2 regions of the Paenibacillus sp. FSL F4-0122 genome follow, and region 1 is predicted to be linked to the other one. Evidence: riboswitches for the same ligand, from Rfam matches in the RefSeq annotation. Region 1 holds a riboswitch; the other holds the start of a gene.
The links. A riboswitch is a leader RNA that binds a small molecule or an ion and turns the genes downstream of it on or off. The one in region 1 is predicted to bind cyclic di-AMP.
Positions count from the first base shown of each region.

Region 1 (8,186 bases):
CTCAGCAGAATGGACCAAAGCCAACGAGCTTCCAATGGCTTATACACAGGAATTCGCATCGTCATGCTTTTATCGGAATGAAATTCCTTATCGACTTGGTGAAACTGATCCAACGCTTCTGCCAAAGCCTCAGGTCCCACCCGTATCACTACTTCCTCGACCTGATCTACCCTGTTTGAACAGCCAGCCTCTTTGGGTACTTCATGTTGTGATTGAAAGGTATCCTGCGTCAGGAACAAATTCAGCATCCGGGAAAGACGAAACTCCCGATAATCCTGCCGTGCCCGGCAATAACCATAGATGTACCAGTTGCTATATTTAAAATGAAGCTTTACTGGTTCCATTTCACGGGTTGTACGTTCATTTTTTACACTGATGTAATCAAAACGGACAACATTTCGTTCCGCTATAGCCGCACGTAAAAGAGGAAGTGCGTCAGGATCCGTACGCCGGGTTTCAAGATCCACCGCGAGACTAGAAGTCTGTGGCTCCGTTCCTATCGTTTGCAGCCGTTCAATGGTTCCTTGCGTATGCTCATCTTCAAACACGGAAGAGAGACTGTTAAGTACAGTAATCAGAGAAGTGACATCATACGAACGGAGCAGGCTTTTATCCATTTTATATCCGTCCATAATGCCATATCCACCTTTAGTACCCTGATACGTTACGACCGGGATGCCAGCGGCACAAATCACATCGATATCCCTATAGATTGTTCGCTGGGAAACCTGAAACTCTTCAGCCAGCTTGGAGGCAGATAAAACTTCGTGGTTCAATAGCTTGTAGATCATAGAAATCAATCGTTCCAATTTCATGTGTGCATTCCCACCCATTAGTTCATTTCGTGTTACAGCGTGATTATATCATAGATTTTTTCGGGCTAATTTTGGGAGGGAGGAGTTTTGTTGTTGGTGATGAAGAAATATCCTATGACAGAGTCTGACAGAGCCGATTAATTTATTTACAGATTAAATCCGCAGGCTCTGATAAATGATTAACAGAAATAATAGCATCGTTTTTTTCACAGGTGGGGTCCAATATTGCTCATTCCCAGGCAGGTCATCGAACCATTCGGCGTCCTTTGGACAATCTAGAATCATGAATTTTCCGTATTCCTGATCTCTGGATTGATGGTATTTGAGATAGGCTTTCCCGTTATCAATGGCGAGAATTTCTATTTTTCCTGAGGTGTGGCTCATGGATAAGCGTACTCTTTTGCCAAGTCCTGAGGTTCTAGCTTTGGCTTCTTCTACAATTTGATAGACTTGCTCGAGCGGTAATACGAAATCCCGGTTTCCGGCAACGGGCCGGTTCACAAAGAAGTAGTAGGGTGTAACGCCAGCCCATGAAAGTCGGTCCAGTAGTTCCCCTAAAATAATGGGATCATCGTTGATGCCTTTGAGGATGGGAGTCTGATTTACGACAATTGCCCCTGCGTTGTGGAGAGCTTTAAATGCTTTTTTGGCTTCAGGTGTGATTTCACGAGGATGATTGATGTGCGCCATAACATAGATTCGTTTGTCTTCGGTAGAGTAAGTACGAATCAGCTCCAGCAGCTCTTCGTCTTCAGAGATCCGCATCGGATTAAATACGGGAATTTTGGAACCTAGTCTAATGATCTTAACATGCTCAATGCTTCTTAGATTTTCAATAATGGATCTTAGCTTCGGTGTGGAGAGAATTAAACTATCCCCACCCGTAAGAAGTACGTTGTTAATCTCCGGATTCTTTGCGATATACTCCAAGCCCGGAGAGACATCAGCCATCGCCTCTTTCACGTCATTTCGGAACAGACGCTTACGGAAACAGTAGCGGCAATAAGCCCCGCAGACCTCGGATACAATCAGTAGTGCAGTGGTTCTATACTTGTACTGACAACCAGGTACCACATAATTCGTGTCCTCATCGGAGGCGTCCCAGCGCCCATACTCCAGCAGTTCACCTTCGTTAGGAATAACCAGCTTACGGATGGGATCATCTGGATCATCCCAGTTAATCAAAGACAGATAGTAGTCATTTACACGAAAAACAAATTTGTCTGTAATTTCTTTCAGATTCTCTTTTTCCAGCTCAGACAACATAGCTATTTTGTTAATATCCGTGAAGTACTTTACCTTTTGCACGTACATCTCTCCTTTGTCTCGTAGTGTGAGAAATGAGGGAGCCTTAGTGTCAAAGGCCAATCTACTGCCAGCAGGGTCCAAAAAAAGCACAAAAAGAGACCCTTAGCAAGGGTCTCTGGTTATGTAAATAACATGAAAAGCAGACCCATCCACTGCTGACGAGGTTAGCTGACGGACTCGGGTAAGATGGTACCCTACATTCTAATGCTCAATGATTCGCCCCAATAAACTGGTTCCCCCGCTTTTCAACTGTAAAAGTTGGAAATTAAGCGTAGATAAAGTATACCCTATCAAGTTTTGATAAGTCAAAAGAGAATCCTAGATTCACCTTCAATTGCTAGCTACTTCCGCCGAGTAGTTTAGGCAACAGCGTTAGCAGCTTCTCCCGGGTTAACGCATCACTAGAGTTCCATTTGCTTCCGTCGAGCAGATAAACATGTCCCTGACGTACTGCCGGAAGAGTGTTCCAAAGTGAACTGTCTAGTAATCGTTCCATCGCAGCTCGCGAGTCTTTGCGTTCCGGAATGAACATGAAGATATGATCTCCGGCGTAGGCAGGCAGTCGTGTTGGATCAACTTCGGCGAACCCTAACTCTTCGTCCAATATGGCTTGGATCTCTTCGGTCGGTTGTAAACCACATGGGGCATAAAGCGCAGTGGAGAATCCGGACATTCCCATAGCATATAGATGATCTCCATGATCATAGACCAAAGCAGAGGCGGTTTCTCCAACTTGGAGAGTTGTCGAGTAAAGCTGCTGCCACATGGCAGCGTTTTTGATTGTGAATGACTCCAGCCATGCTTCGGCTTCGCGCTGTTTACCTAGCCAACTGCCTAATGTCCGCATTCGGTTGTCGAGAGGCGCAAATGAATCAAAGGTGAGTGTCGGAGCGATACCAGAAACTGCTCTGTAGGCTCTTTCATCACTATTTGCCAAAATGATCAAATCTGGGTTTAGGGAAGCGGTCAACTGCGGGTCCAGTGGAAACCCGACGTTGGCGAGCTTCTTAAGCCGATGTTTATAGACGCTGTTCCGGGCGAATGCTTCATCTCCACCGATAGGCTTTACACCTAACGCGAGAAGGTCGCCAAGTGTCTCGCCATGATAGACAATACGTTTCGCTCGTTCAGGAATTTCCACCTCATGACCCGTCCAATCCTTGACGGTAAGCTTACGACCTTGCTGATGTGCATATTGTCCGGGTGTAACTCCGGTTTTTTGCCGAAAGCGGCGGCTGAAATAGTATTCATCCGAGAAGCCGACCAGTCTGGCGATTTCCCGCAGTGGTTCAGTCGATTCCTGCAGGAATCGTTTGGAATGATTAATACGCAGATCCGTCAGGTATTCAAGCGGCTTTTTACCCGTAAGCTGCTGAAAGATCGGTGTATATTGCCAGATTGATATTCCCGCCAGTTCAGCTAACTGCTTCACGGTGATACTCTCTGTATAATGCTCCTGAATGAATGTTATGGTCTTTTCTACGGATTCCGTAGGACTTGGCAGGTGTTTGGAAGGGTAATTATGCTCAAAAAGTAACAGCAGCAATTCTTGGAATTTTAATTGTCGCTTGAATTGTTGTACATCATCGGTGTTATTCCTGTTCATGAGCAGGTCTTCGACTAGTCGGATTACCTTGGTGAACGGGTGCACAATTAACTCCCGTCTGCCGGAAAGCAGCTCTCCAGAATATCGTTTAGGAAGCTTGGTTGTATAAATTGCTGTAAAGGTGATGAGGTAATAATACAACGTCAGCTCCTGGTTGTTCGTACTATAGGAGATTCCAGGAGATAGTAGATAACATTTATCCGTACTTAGTATCACGCTTTGATCATCGAGGTTCAATTGTCCGTTCCCTCCAGTAAATATGAGAAGGGTATAGTCCTGGGTTGTACGCGTTATAGAGCTTGAATCGGCAGCTTGAATCATCAGTTCGGCCTCGTTTAGCTGAAATAGCAGAGAGTGGAGTGGGGGGCAGGACGATGATGTATGCAGCATGGGTTCAGCCTCCGTTCATTTGGTGAGAATGATTATCAATGAATTCATTGTATATAAAAAAAAGAAGCATATCAACAGCTGTTGACATGCTTCTTGCAGTTTTTTATCAGCCTTGTGTTAAACTCTTCATCACAGAAGGTTATTTCATATTCAATAGCTGTGGAATTTCGCCAAGCAGCCATTCTCTTGTTGTTGCATCACTTGAAGTCTTCATGATGTCTTGTGTATAGACATATCCGTTCTTGACGGCAGGAAGGCTCTTCCAGATAGGGCTCTTTAATAGATTCTCTGTGGATTGTTTTGCTTCTTCTGCCACTGGAGTCAAGATGAATATCCGGTCTCCGGCATATTCTTTCAGGACTTCCATGGATACTTCCTGGAACCCTTTACCTTCATCAAGTATCTTCTGAATAGCTGGAGTTGCCTTGAAGCCATTCTCCCCATAGAGTACCTGTGAAAGTCCGGTTGCTGCCATTATAAATAGTCTGTCTCCTGGATAATAAGTGAAGACCGCAGCCGTTTCGCCCTCTTTCATGCCTGCGGATTTCAATTGCTTCCACATGTTCTCTTCAGCGGTTTTATACTGGGCAAGCCATGCTTCTGCTTCAGTCGTTTTACCAACAATTCCACCAATGTCCAGCATACGTTCCTGGAGTGGGGCAAAGGTATTAAATATTATCGTTGGTGCAATTTTGGAGAGCTGCTCGAAATCAGCTTCATCTGTGCCCGCATAGATGATCAAGTCAGGCTGAAGCTCCAATGTTTTTTCCAGATTGATAGGGAAGCCTACATCCTCCACACCTTGCAATTGTTCTTCAAAAATCTGGCCTTCCCCCATAGAAAGAGGATAACCTACCGCCTGCACACCAAGTGCGAGCAAATCGCCATAAGTTTCTCCAGAATAGATAATTCGCTGCGGATTCACTGGAATCTCTACAGTATGTCCTATGTAATCTGTATAGGAGCGGGTAGTCGCTGCAGCTTCATCTGTACTGCTATCTGAGGGTTCTGCTGAAGGTGCCGCGGTTGCAGCGGAAGAGTTCCCGGTTGCGTTTGCCGTACTATTGGCAGAGGATTGTTCCTTTGAGTTTCCGCACGCCAGTAGCAATGTACTCATCAAAAATAGTACACATACCACAGCGAAGGACTGTCGTGCCTTGTTCATATCTTATTGCCTCCCTATTATATGTAACGACCACCAATAATGATAATCATTATCGATTAAATATATCATAAATTAAAGCCTCTTTTTACTCAATGGACAAAAAATAACCCCGTAATTTGATTTGTACAATCAAGTAAAAAGGATGTGGTTGAAATTATTTTAAATTATTTTTAGCTGCTTGGAAAAATACTCTAAATAACAGCAATGGAGAGAAAGAGAGGGAGCTTGCCTTCATAACAAACTTGGCAGAAGGAATCCCTTGAAGCACATAGGATTGTGGTGTTTTTTTGAATCTGATTATTGTTATGTATTAAGATGTTCAGGTGATGCAAAAATTCAGAGTTGTCCGCATTGATTGTAATCGTTATCATTACGTGGCATGTTATCTACCGTGCTTGACGTCAGTAGAAGGGCTTTGTTATGGTTTTTATAGTCAAACGCAAGCCGAAATAGCTTTTTGTAGAATATGCAGAAGGTTTTGCGTAAGATATTCTAACCAAACATAATACGAGGGAGATGGTTGATTGTGATCAAAGGAATTATTTTTGATTTTGACGGAACGATTATCGACACGGAGACTGCTTGGTACACCGCATTTAACGAGGCTTATGCAGAATATGGAGTGGACCTGACGCTTGAACAATATTCCACCTGCATCGGCACGAGCTTGAACAGTTTTAATCCTTATGAATATTTGATGACTGATCTTAAGCTCGCAATTGACAAAGAAGAGTTCAGCAAGGCTGTTAAACAGAGACACAGCAAACTTATGGAGCTTGAAACAATAAGACCAGGTATTCAGCATTATCTTGATTCTGCCAAGGCAGCTGGACTGCGCATAGGGCTGGCCTCAAGTTCTTCCCTGGAATGGGTGGAAAAATATCTGAATCAATTGGGTATTCGCGAGTATTTCGAATGTGTTCGGACTGCCGACCATGTGGCAAAAGTGAAACCAGATCCGGAGCTATATAACCAAACGTTAGCTTGTCTTGGAATCACAGCTGATGAGGCGGTTGCTATCGAGGATTCACCGAATGGATCTAAGGCAGCGGCAGCAGCTGGCATCCGTTGCATTGTGACGCCTAACGAAATTACTAATTTTCTTGAATTCGATAAGCAGCACCATAAAATTGATAATCTAAGTCTTCTTGAATTTGATCATGTAGTTACTCAACGTTGCTTCGTATAGAGAAACCGAGAAACTGAGTTCAAATTAAAGGGGGATACCAAATTGAGAGCCGTACATTTTGGAGCGGGCAATATTGGCAGAGGATTTATTGGGCCTATGTTGTCGGACTCCGGTTACAACGTTTGTTTCGTCGGAAGAAATAAGAGTAAAATTGCCCAATTGCAAAAACGTGGCCAATATCCTGTCACCCTAGCTAACAAGAACCGGGACAGCTTTATCGTTGATAATGTTACAGCGATCAATCTGAATGATACTGAGGACGTTACTAGAGCTATAGCAGAAGCTGAAATTGTGACAACTGCAGTCGGAATATCCGCTTTACAAGATATTGCTGAGACCATTGCGCAGGGCATCGAACGAAGGCTTGAAAACAACAGAAATCTCACCCCTCTTCATATCATCGCCTGTGAGAATGGGATTGGAAGCAGTCAGAAGTTGAAAAAATCTGTTTATCGATATATGAAGCAATCCTTCAAGGAGCTTGCTGACCGCAATGTCGCTTTTCCCAATGCGATGGTGGACCGGATTGTACCTATGCAGAAAAATACAGATTCACTTGAAATCCTCGTTGAACCCTTCAGTGAGTGGGTTATTCCCCGCAGTGGAATGATTGGTAACTACAATGAAATTAAAGGCGTCCATTATGTAGATTCGCTGGCGCCATACCTCGAACGGAAGCTATATACTGTGAATACAGGTCATTGCAGTGCAGCCTATTTTGGATACCTGGAAGGTTATACTAGCATTCAAGAAGCGATGTCTGATCCCGAAATCAGAGCTCGTGTTCACGGGGTGCTTAAGGAAACAGGGACCTTATTGGTGCATTTATATGGCTTCAAGTCCATAGAACATGACCGGTATATAGAAAAGATGATGGAACGATTCACTAACCCCAACTTTAACGATAAAATTACACGTGTCGCCCGCTCCCCGCTTCGCAAGCTTTCACCTAATGATCGACTCGTAAAACCGGCAATGCTTGCTCATGAACTTGGTTTTGAGACCTCACATTTAGTCTCAGCTATTGTTTCTGCACTTTATTTTGATTATGAAAAAGATCCAGAAGCCTTACAGCTTCAAGCGGACATCCGAAACCACGGGCTAAGTGAAGTCATTGCTACACAACTAAAAATCCCTACGGAGCATCCGCTTCATGGTCGCATTATTTTGGAGTCCAACAAATTACGCGCGAGATATCCTCATAGGACTAGAATGAAGACAGTAAACGTCAGGGGACCCTACTTTTAATATAAATTGATGGTTATAAAACTATAAAAGAGTGTTCTCTGCTGGATGGGCAAGAACACTCTTTTTATAGGTTATGAAGTTCTGTAAGTGTCCCTAATCCAATTCAATCCGCAGAACAACCGGAGTCTCACTGCGAACCGAGGTTGTTTTTATAATCAGGGCTTCATCGGTTCTTTCCCATGCAGGTTGTTCCTCAAAACCTAAGATTTTGATCTGTTTAATCATCCCATGGAAGTGAGCAGAGTTTTCTTTAAGGGATTTGATTTGCACTATACCGTTGTTTGGATAGACAAGAACAGTAGCGTAAAGATAACTGCCTTTTACCGTAAAGCGGATATCTTCATTGGTGAAAATCTTCGTGATCCCATCTGTAAACTGACCTTCAACGATCTCTGTAGGGCCTTCCCCGAAGGTGCGCCAGTAGGTCGTATCATAGATTGCTTCACCATTCACCTTTAGCCATTC
Region 1 is NZ_JBBODI010000001.1:6,792,549-6,800,734, reverse strand. It holds gene MHH49_RS30015 (helix-turn-helix transcriptional regulator) at 1-815, opposite strand, end outside; gene MHH49_RS30010 (KamA family radical SAM protein) at 969-2,129, opposite strand; cyclic di-AMP (ydaO/yuaA leader) riboswitch at 2,262-2,405, opposite strand; gene MHH49_RS30005 (AraC family transcriptional regulator) at 2,461-4,119, opposite strand; gene MHH49_RS30000 (ABC transporter substrate-binding protein) at 4,259-5,284, opposite strand; gene MHH49_RS29995 (HAD family hydrolase) at 5,811-6,473, shown strand; gene MHH49_RS29990 (mannitol-1-phosphate 5-dehydrogenase) at 6,516-7,721, shown strand; gene MHH49_RS29985 (alpha-L-fucosidase) at 7,815-8,186, opposite strand, start outside.

Region 2 (8,186 bases), 5.1 Mb from region 1:
ATAACAGGTGCAGATTCACCTGTAATTGCCGATTCATCTACGGAGGCCAGCCCTTCAATCACTTCACCATCGCCAGGGATAAGTTCTCCCTGACTGACGATCACGATATCTCCTTTCCGCAGCTCGGAGGAAGAAACGGTCTTCACAGACCCTCCAACGAGCTTATTAGCTGTGATATCCTGTTTCGTTTTCTTAAGCGAATCCGCCTGGGCCTTCCCGCGGCCTTCAGCCAGCGCTTCAGCGAAGTTGGCAAACAGCACTGTGAATAACAGAATGAACAACACCGTGATATTGAAGCCTACCGATTTCTCTGCATTAAAATATCCGGGGGCCAGTACCATAAGCAATACAATAATCGTGCCGATTTCGACTACGAACATGACCGGATTTTTGATTAACGTCACCGGGTTAAGCTTAATAAAGCTATCCTTTACAGCGCTTAGGAGTATGGGTCCCGTCAGCAGCTTTTTTCTTTTTACAGTACTCATCTTGTTCTCCCTCTTCCTACCGTAAGGTCAAATATTCTGCAATCGGGCCGAGCACAATGACCGGCAGAAACGTCAGCGCACCGATAATCACTACCGTACCAATCAGAATTCCGGTGAACAGACCATTGTCTGTGCGGAATGTGCCAATCGTCTCAGGAACCGGCTTCTTCTGGATCAGTGAACCTGCAACTGCCAGCATTGCGATTATAGAGACATAACGGCCAAGCAGCATTACGATCCCGGTTGTAACATTCCAAAAGGTGGTATTGTCCGCAAGCCCTTCAAATCCTGAACCATTGTTCGCGGCAGAAGAGACATATTCATATAACACTTGGCTAAGTCCATGGAATCCGGGATTCGTAATGGAACCGTTGCCCAAGCCCGTTAAGAACGCACCTGCTGTTGGTACAAGGATAATGAACGGATGCACAAGGATAGCAATCGCAATCAGCTTCATCTCCTTGGCTTCTATCTTTCGCCCGAGAAACTCTGGTGTTCTGCCAACCATTAGTCCACATAAGAAGACGCCCATGATGGCATACATCAGCATATTGATTAGTCCTACACCTTTTCCCCCGAAGACGTTATTGAGCATCATTAGGGCCAGAGGGGTAATGCCACCCAGCGGTGTCAGCGTATCATGCATATTGTTAACACTACCTGTCGTAGCTGCCGTTGTTACCGAAGTGAACAGCGAAGATTGCGGGATCCCAAAACGTACCTCTTTACCTTCCATGCTGCCTTGCGAAGACTCGATCCCCAGCGCATTAATAGCGGGATTCCCTTTAGTTTCCGCATAATAATTCAGCCCCAGCAGCAGAACGAACAAGGTCATCATTGCTGTGAAAATCACCCAGCCCTGACGTTTGTTCTTAGCGAACAACCCGTACATATATGGCAAAGAGGCTGGCAACATCCACATAGAGAGAATCTCCAGAACGTTCGTAAGTGGATTAGGGTTCTCAAAAGGATGCGCTGAATTGGCTCCGAAGAAGCCGCCACCATTCGTACCTAAGTGTTTAATTGACTCCAAAGAAGCGACTGGACCGATAGCGATTTGTTGCGTCTGCCCTTCGAGTGTAGTGACCTCAAGCGATGGCTTGAGCGTTTGTGGCACATGCAATCCTACCAGCACCAATGAAACTAGCAGAGCTAATGGAATGAATACACGAATATGTGCTTTTACGAAGTCCTCAAAAAAATTCCCGACTGATTTCTGTCCTGTAATCCCTCTGACAAAAGCAACCGCAACAGAAAATCCGCTCGCTGCAGACGTGAACATCATCATCGTGATGACTGCCATTTGTGAAAAATACGATAGTCCCGTCTCCCCGCTATAATGCTGCAGGTTCGTATTGGTCATAAAGCTGATCACCGTATTAAATGAAAGCGTCTGTTCCATATCGGCAATTCCATTCGGGTTCAGCGGCAATCCCCGCTGTAATCTTAGAAAAATATAACTGAAAGCAACCAGTACGATATTAGTTAAAACAAAGCTGAGTGCATACTTCTTCCAGGACATTCCGTCCCGTTTTTTCAGGCCGATCAGCTTATAAATACCTTTCTCTGTGCCTGCAAACCAGCGATCCGTACGATTCGGTTCGTTAGAAAATACATGATATAAATACGTCCCCATCGGCTTGACCAACAAGATGAGAATTACAATTACGACGACTATTTGCAAAATGCCCATGAATGCCCCTCCTTAAAATTTCTCAGGATGAATCAACGCGTAAACCAGATATATAAACAACAGTAGGGTAACAGCGATTACTAGAATCACAGCTTATCCCTCCCCGTATCCTCAACTACACCTGCGCACCAGCGCATAAAGCCATAAAATAACCCGTAAATTACAGCTAACGAAGCCACCATATACAGATCCATCATATCTTCCGCACTCCTTCCATTATCCTTGATGAGGTGATCTATCGATTAGAAAATCAGCATCACCACTATGGGAATAGATTACATAGCTCGCACCAAGTCTTTTATAGACCAATCTAGGATTTATAGAACTTGTAATCACAAAAATTGGCTGTGTCGTCCAGGTACGGCACATCTGAATATAGCGGCAGCAAAGCGGAAAGCTGCTCTCAAACAGATATACCCTGCCTACCGGGAACGATGGGCGAAACCAAGTGCTCTGATGGCGGGTATCCACTAGAATAACCTGCTCGATTCCGAGCTCCTCTAGTAAAGCCTTCTCAGCCAGATTGTTGGTTAATCCCGCCATCTTAATACCCCTGAACTTCAGAAGTTTAATGAAATGTTCTCCCGCCTTTGTAGGCGCACATACAAGCACATATTCATTCTGATCCGTCATCTCTTTTTTCTCCTCCTGCTCATTTACAACAAGGAGGCAACGAAAATCTCCGAAAGGATGTTGACCTATCGTCATTTTCGGGCACAACCTAAAGCTCGGTTGTGTCACGTCATTAGACGCTGCCTTACAAATACCGCTAATGATGAATTTAGCGACCTCTTGGGGGAGGCCTCCATAAATGCTTTGCTTCTAAGAGCACAGCAAAAAGCCACAAAGGATCTCCTCTGTGGCTCGCTAGCGGTCACATTGCACTCATCCTCTCTCCATACGCTTACGAGGTTAGCTGTCGGATTCGGGCGGTGAGAGTCGCCCTACCTGTATAGATGCGAACTCACTCGCACCCTCTACAGGATTCACCCCATAATCAGCTTCCGACTCTCACATCGGCTGCCGATTGTTGGTTCCCCCGCTTTCCTTATCGGAAATTAAGCGGATCAAATATTCGATTGTCGTTGAAACAGGAGTAATCATACTCTTATGCACGAAGACTTGTAAAACCTGAATGATGCCAAAATAATGCAAATTAAAAACTATTTTCCCATTAGATAGCGCTTACTTGATATCTAATCTCTCTATATCTCTTGTTTACTCGAGTTTCGAGCGTTTAATCGCTATCTATAACCCATGTGATTTTATTCACCTTTTTAGGGTGAAAATACTGCAAATTCCCTTTATAGGTTGAAACGCAAGAAGCAGAGGTTGAGCGAGAAAGAGGCGCGATAACACGCCATAAATACCTATTTACCTCGTTTTTCAGTCGTAGTCGGCAGGATATGGTTAAAATCGCTCTAAAAGAACATTTTCCGTTTTTTACAGAAAATCTTGAAAAGAGTATGATTCGGGTTGAATCTAATTCATGAAAAACAATCAACGCTGAGTTCCTGCATTCGCAGGGAACGGGGGAACCATCAGGCCACCTGGCCTACTTGGGGTGAATCCAAAGGAGACTGCGTAAGTCTCAATAGGTAGGGCGACTCTCACCGTCCGAATCCGACAGCTAACCTCGTAAGCGTAAAGAGAGAGACCCTTGATCCGCCACGCTTTGGCCCAGGTATATCTGCCTGTAATCCAAAACCGCAGCAGAGGTCCTCCTCTTGCTGCGGTTTTTGCGTTACCTGAGCCTATTAGGTGATAGCACGCTGGATGGGGTGAATGTTTTGAAGCACTATTATTTAGGGATACATCAAGGGCTGCTTGAGCCGATAAGTCTAAATTACGTTTGTTTCGGGGCCTTGTGGTTCGAAGAAAATAATCACAGGTACATTGTAGGTTATGCATTTGGCCAGAACCAGATCCAAGCCCTTCGCCAATTCAGTACACCTTCTTCTTGTAAAGACTGTTTAGACTCTAAGATTGTATATGAAATATATAAAAAAATTCGAGAACAACAACAGCAGCAGGATTGGTCATCGCATCAAAAACTCCCGTGGTTTACAGCCTTCAAGGAGCCTTGGAAAGATGTAAGCGCCGGTTGGTATGTCTTGAGATCCCGCAGCACCTTTCCCTTACATCTATCTGTTATACGGAAAGAGAAGTTCCGACTATGGCTAGAGCATACCGCAGTCTGTGAGAATAAAATGGAAATGCTCGCTTGTGTAGAAAAGGCTAGTGTCACTCATCATGTAGACTTAAAGCTTTTGGAAATCTAAGGAGGAACCCTACTATGGACCAGCGCAGACTATCCCGCATTGAAGTATTTGTATTGGATGAACCCGAGCCTATTCACTATGGAATGGAAGGGGCTGAAGGCTGCCGTTATGGTATTCTGAAGCTCACCTGTAAGGGAGGTTGCAGTTGGGGGGCTTGTCTAATCTCTGCCAACACCAAAAATTTCGATCTCATTAAATGGAGTTCTTTTTTACGGGCTATCTGTCATTGCCGTCTTGAGGAAGCGCTGGATAAGGTCCGCCGCGAAGGTTCAGATTGGGAGCAGGTTAAGCTTGAGCTAGTTCAGGGTGCTTTGCAGGATTTAAAGGCCAAGCTCCAGGGTAAATCCTTGGCTGGGCATATTCAGCAAGGGCGTCTGTACAGTGTTGCAGCTGGGGGGAGCAATTCCAGAAGTGAACGGCTCTACTACAAACCTTCCAAAGCTTTTTCCACTGCCTCCCAGCAGAAACACAGTTGCCCGGAACCAGACACCGCCGATCTTATCAATAAATCCATCTCTTACTTTTCTATATTATAGATTCAAGCAAATCTCTCATTCTGAAAGGATCGTGTTCACCATGCCTGACCCCTTACCTCCCGTGTCCACCTACAGTGCTAAATTTGCAGAGTGTGTTCAAAAGTATACTAATGAAGTCTACGTACTCAGTTCCATGTTATTAGAACAATCTAATGAGGCAGACAAGGTTACTATCCGCACCTTCACAGAGCTTCATAAAATATATCGTCAGGATAACTTCGACCCTCAGTTATTCTCTATCCACGCTTACCGCACTTGTATTCGCCAGTGTGCTGATTCTTTTGCCCGGCGCTCTCTTCTATCGGCTAAGGGATTACCTTGGGAGGAACAGCTTGTGAAGGTATTGTGGTACGGCTTAAAGCTGCCTCTTTCTCAAATAAGCATTATTCTGCAAAAAAGTGTTCCTGCACTGAAAGCACAGCTTAGAGCTGTACGGGAGCAGATGACCGACCAAGCGGATATACGAACGAGCGCAAATCTTTCTATAATTTAGTCACTGACTAGAATTCAGACGATCTTTAAGCGCATGAAGCATCTAACGGACTCAGGAGCCTTTAATTGAAGCTTTTCCTCAAATTTGGCCGGCGTTCGGACTCCAGTAGAAATCCCGAGCGATGAGCGTCTCGGATCGTCTTCAAGCAGGCCCTAATCATCTTCCACCAAGGCAAGGCTTACGGACCCAGATGACATTATTTGCACGTTTATCGCCTTTTGAGCATAGTATCGGACTCCAGTGCAACTATTTGGTTAAAAGAGCTACTAATTCACCGTTTTTCATGCCAATAGCGACTATTGTGTCCGATATCTTGCCAAATCTCGATGATTGTTGCATTTAAGTGTTGCTGGGTCCGTTAGCTATATCAGCTCGTATACAAAGAGATTGCCAACGCAAAAACGGGGATATCCCAGCAACCATAAATGGCTGTTAGGATCCCCCCCGAAAATTCAGTACCTACTATTGTGCCTTACTCTTACGCGCCTTACTGTACATCCACAATCCTGCCAACATCCCCACTATAGCAACACCGGTCAATACGCCTTGAACGAAATCCATAAAAGTGGAGCCATCCGGAAGCATTCTACTAACCGAAGCCAGTGATACCGAACTCATTAAAAGCATAATGGTATATTGTTCGCTTGTAGACATCATTAGCACTCCTTAAAAGTTATATGAGGCCTTCTTAGATCTTGTATGCTTTCATCGCTTTTCTGATTTCTTTAATACTTGGGCGTTTGCCGTACATCAGTACGCCGGTACGATAGATCTTGGCTGCCAGCCATCCGAAGATGAAGGTAGTCACAAGCAGGATCAGCAGCGATACAATGACTTGCCAGATCGCCACCTCACCGACACCAATTCGGAGCAGCATCGTCAATGGTGAAGTGAAAGGTACATAACTCGCTATCTTAACCACTAGAGTATCTGCATTGGAGATACTGAACAGTGGAACATAGAACGCTACGAAGCCTAACATCATGATTGGCATTACCGCCTGGCCGAGATCCTCCGTACGGCTGACAATCGAACCTACAGCCGCATACATCAAGGCATAGAGGAAGTAACCTAATACGTACAAGACAAATCCATAGAGCAGCAAGTTAATATTGAGCTGGCCTAAATCGAGATCAAAATCAGCCAATACAGTCGCATTATGCGGGAGCGTCAAATTGACGACGATCGCTGCGACAAAGATCCCAATTTGCAATATTCCTACTAGGAAAACACCGATAACTTTACCGAACATTTGCGCTAAAGGTGAGGCACTTGTAATGAGAATCTCCATAATCCGCGAGCTTTTCTCAGAGGTTATCTCAGCGGCAATCATGTTGCCTGTCATCATAATGGACATAAAGAACAACATAAGCATGGCATATACGATAATGTAGTTAATGGCCGGAGTGTCCTCCTGAGAGCTTTCACTGCCACCGCCTGCGTTAAGCTGTTGTGTAGTAATCTGCACTGGTGTTGACATTGCAGCAATCTGTTCAGAGGTCAGCTTGTCGCCAACGATGAATTGTGTGTTTGCTTGCTGAAGTGCATTTTGAAGATAAACTTGAACATCTCCGTTTAGTTCTCCATCATTACTGTGATAAGTAACGGGTGGAAGCCCTTCACCAGTAGGTTCTGCAAAAGTAACATAACCTTCTACTGTCTCTTCATCTAATGCTTTCTTTAACTCGGCATCATCCGCAGAAGCATATTGTACTATCTTAGCCTGTGGCATGCCCTCTGGCGCAGTATAAGCCTTCAACAATTCTGCAACCTGATTTCCCTCTTCAGCAATCACAGCAATTTGAGTAACTTCACTTTTGGCCGAATCACCCTTAAACTGATCGATGATATAGGGAAGATTCATCCCTATGCTGAGCAATAATACTAGAATCAAAGTAGTAATCATAAATGATTTCGTTCTAACTTTATTTTTAAAGGTAAAGCCGATAATTGTCCCCATCTTATTCATTAGATTCACCCACCGCTCTGATAAAGATTTGGTTTAACGTAGGTTCCTTGATTTCAAAATGCTCCACTTCACCCTGTGCTATCGCCTGCTGTAAAATACGCTGTGCTGCACCGATCTCACTGATCGATAACAGATACCCACGCTCCAGCCGTTTCACTGCTGTAACGCCTGCGATGGACTCCAGACCTTTTACCTCATTAGCTGTACGCAGCAATACTTCTTCCCGCGGGTAGCCATTCTTAATCGTGCGGATATCCCCTTGAACGACCGTATTGGAACGATCGAGAATCGTAATGTTACGGCACAGCTCTTCTACATGCTCCATCCGGTGCGTAGAGAAAAGGATACTTGTTCCCGAATCACGCAATTCTTTGACCGTATCTTTCAGCAGCTCCACGTTTACTGGGTCCAGCCCGCTGAAAGCTTCATCTAGAATCAGAATCTGCGGTTTATGAACGACAGCGGCGATAAAGCCCATTTTTTGCTGATTTCCTTTGGAAAGCTCTTCTATCTTTTTATTGTAATAATCCGGAACCTCAAATCGATCCAGCCAATAGCGCAAGCTCTTATCTGCATCACTAGCTGACATCCCACGCAGGCGGGCTAAGTAAACGATTTGATCGCTGATCTTCACCTTAGGATATAGTCCGCGTTCTTCGGGCAGATAACCCATAAGTTGCTGCAGTTCACTGTTGAAAGGCTTCCCGTTATACAAAATTTTGCCC
Region 2 is NZ_JBBODI010000001.1:1,716,297-1,724,482, forward strand. It holds gene kdpB (potassium-transporting ATPase subunit KdpB) at 1-488, opposite strand, end outside; gene kdpA (potassium-transporting ATPase subunit KdpA) at 505-2,181, opposite strand; gene kdpF (K(+)-transporting ATPase subunit F) at 2,194-2,271, opposite strand; gene MHH49_RS07240 (hypothetical protein) at 2,398-2,814, opposite strand; cyclic di-AMP (ydaO/yuaA leader) riboswitch at 3,067-3,256, opposite strand; cyclic di-AMP (ydaO/yuaA leader) riboswitch at 3,676-3,840, shown strand; gene MHH49_RS07245 (hypothetical protein) at 3,909-4,463, shown strand; gene MHH49_RS07250 (hypothetical protein) at 4,478-4,999, shown strand; gene MHH49_RS07255 (hypothetical protein) at 5,040-5,492, shown strand; gene MHH49_RS07260 (hypothetical protein) at 5,955-6,149, opposite strand; gene MHH49_RS07265 (ABC transporter permease) at 6,181-7,461, opposite strand; gene MHH49_RS07270 (ABC transporter ATP-binding protein) at 7,454-8,186, opposite strand, start outside.
Region 2: linked by a shared signal. The riboswitch ahead of MHH49_RS07240 (hypothetical protein) and the one ahead of MHH49_RS30010 (KamA family radical SAM protein) in region 1 are both predicted to bind cyclic di-AMP.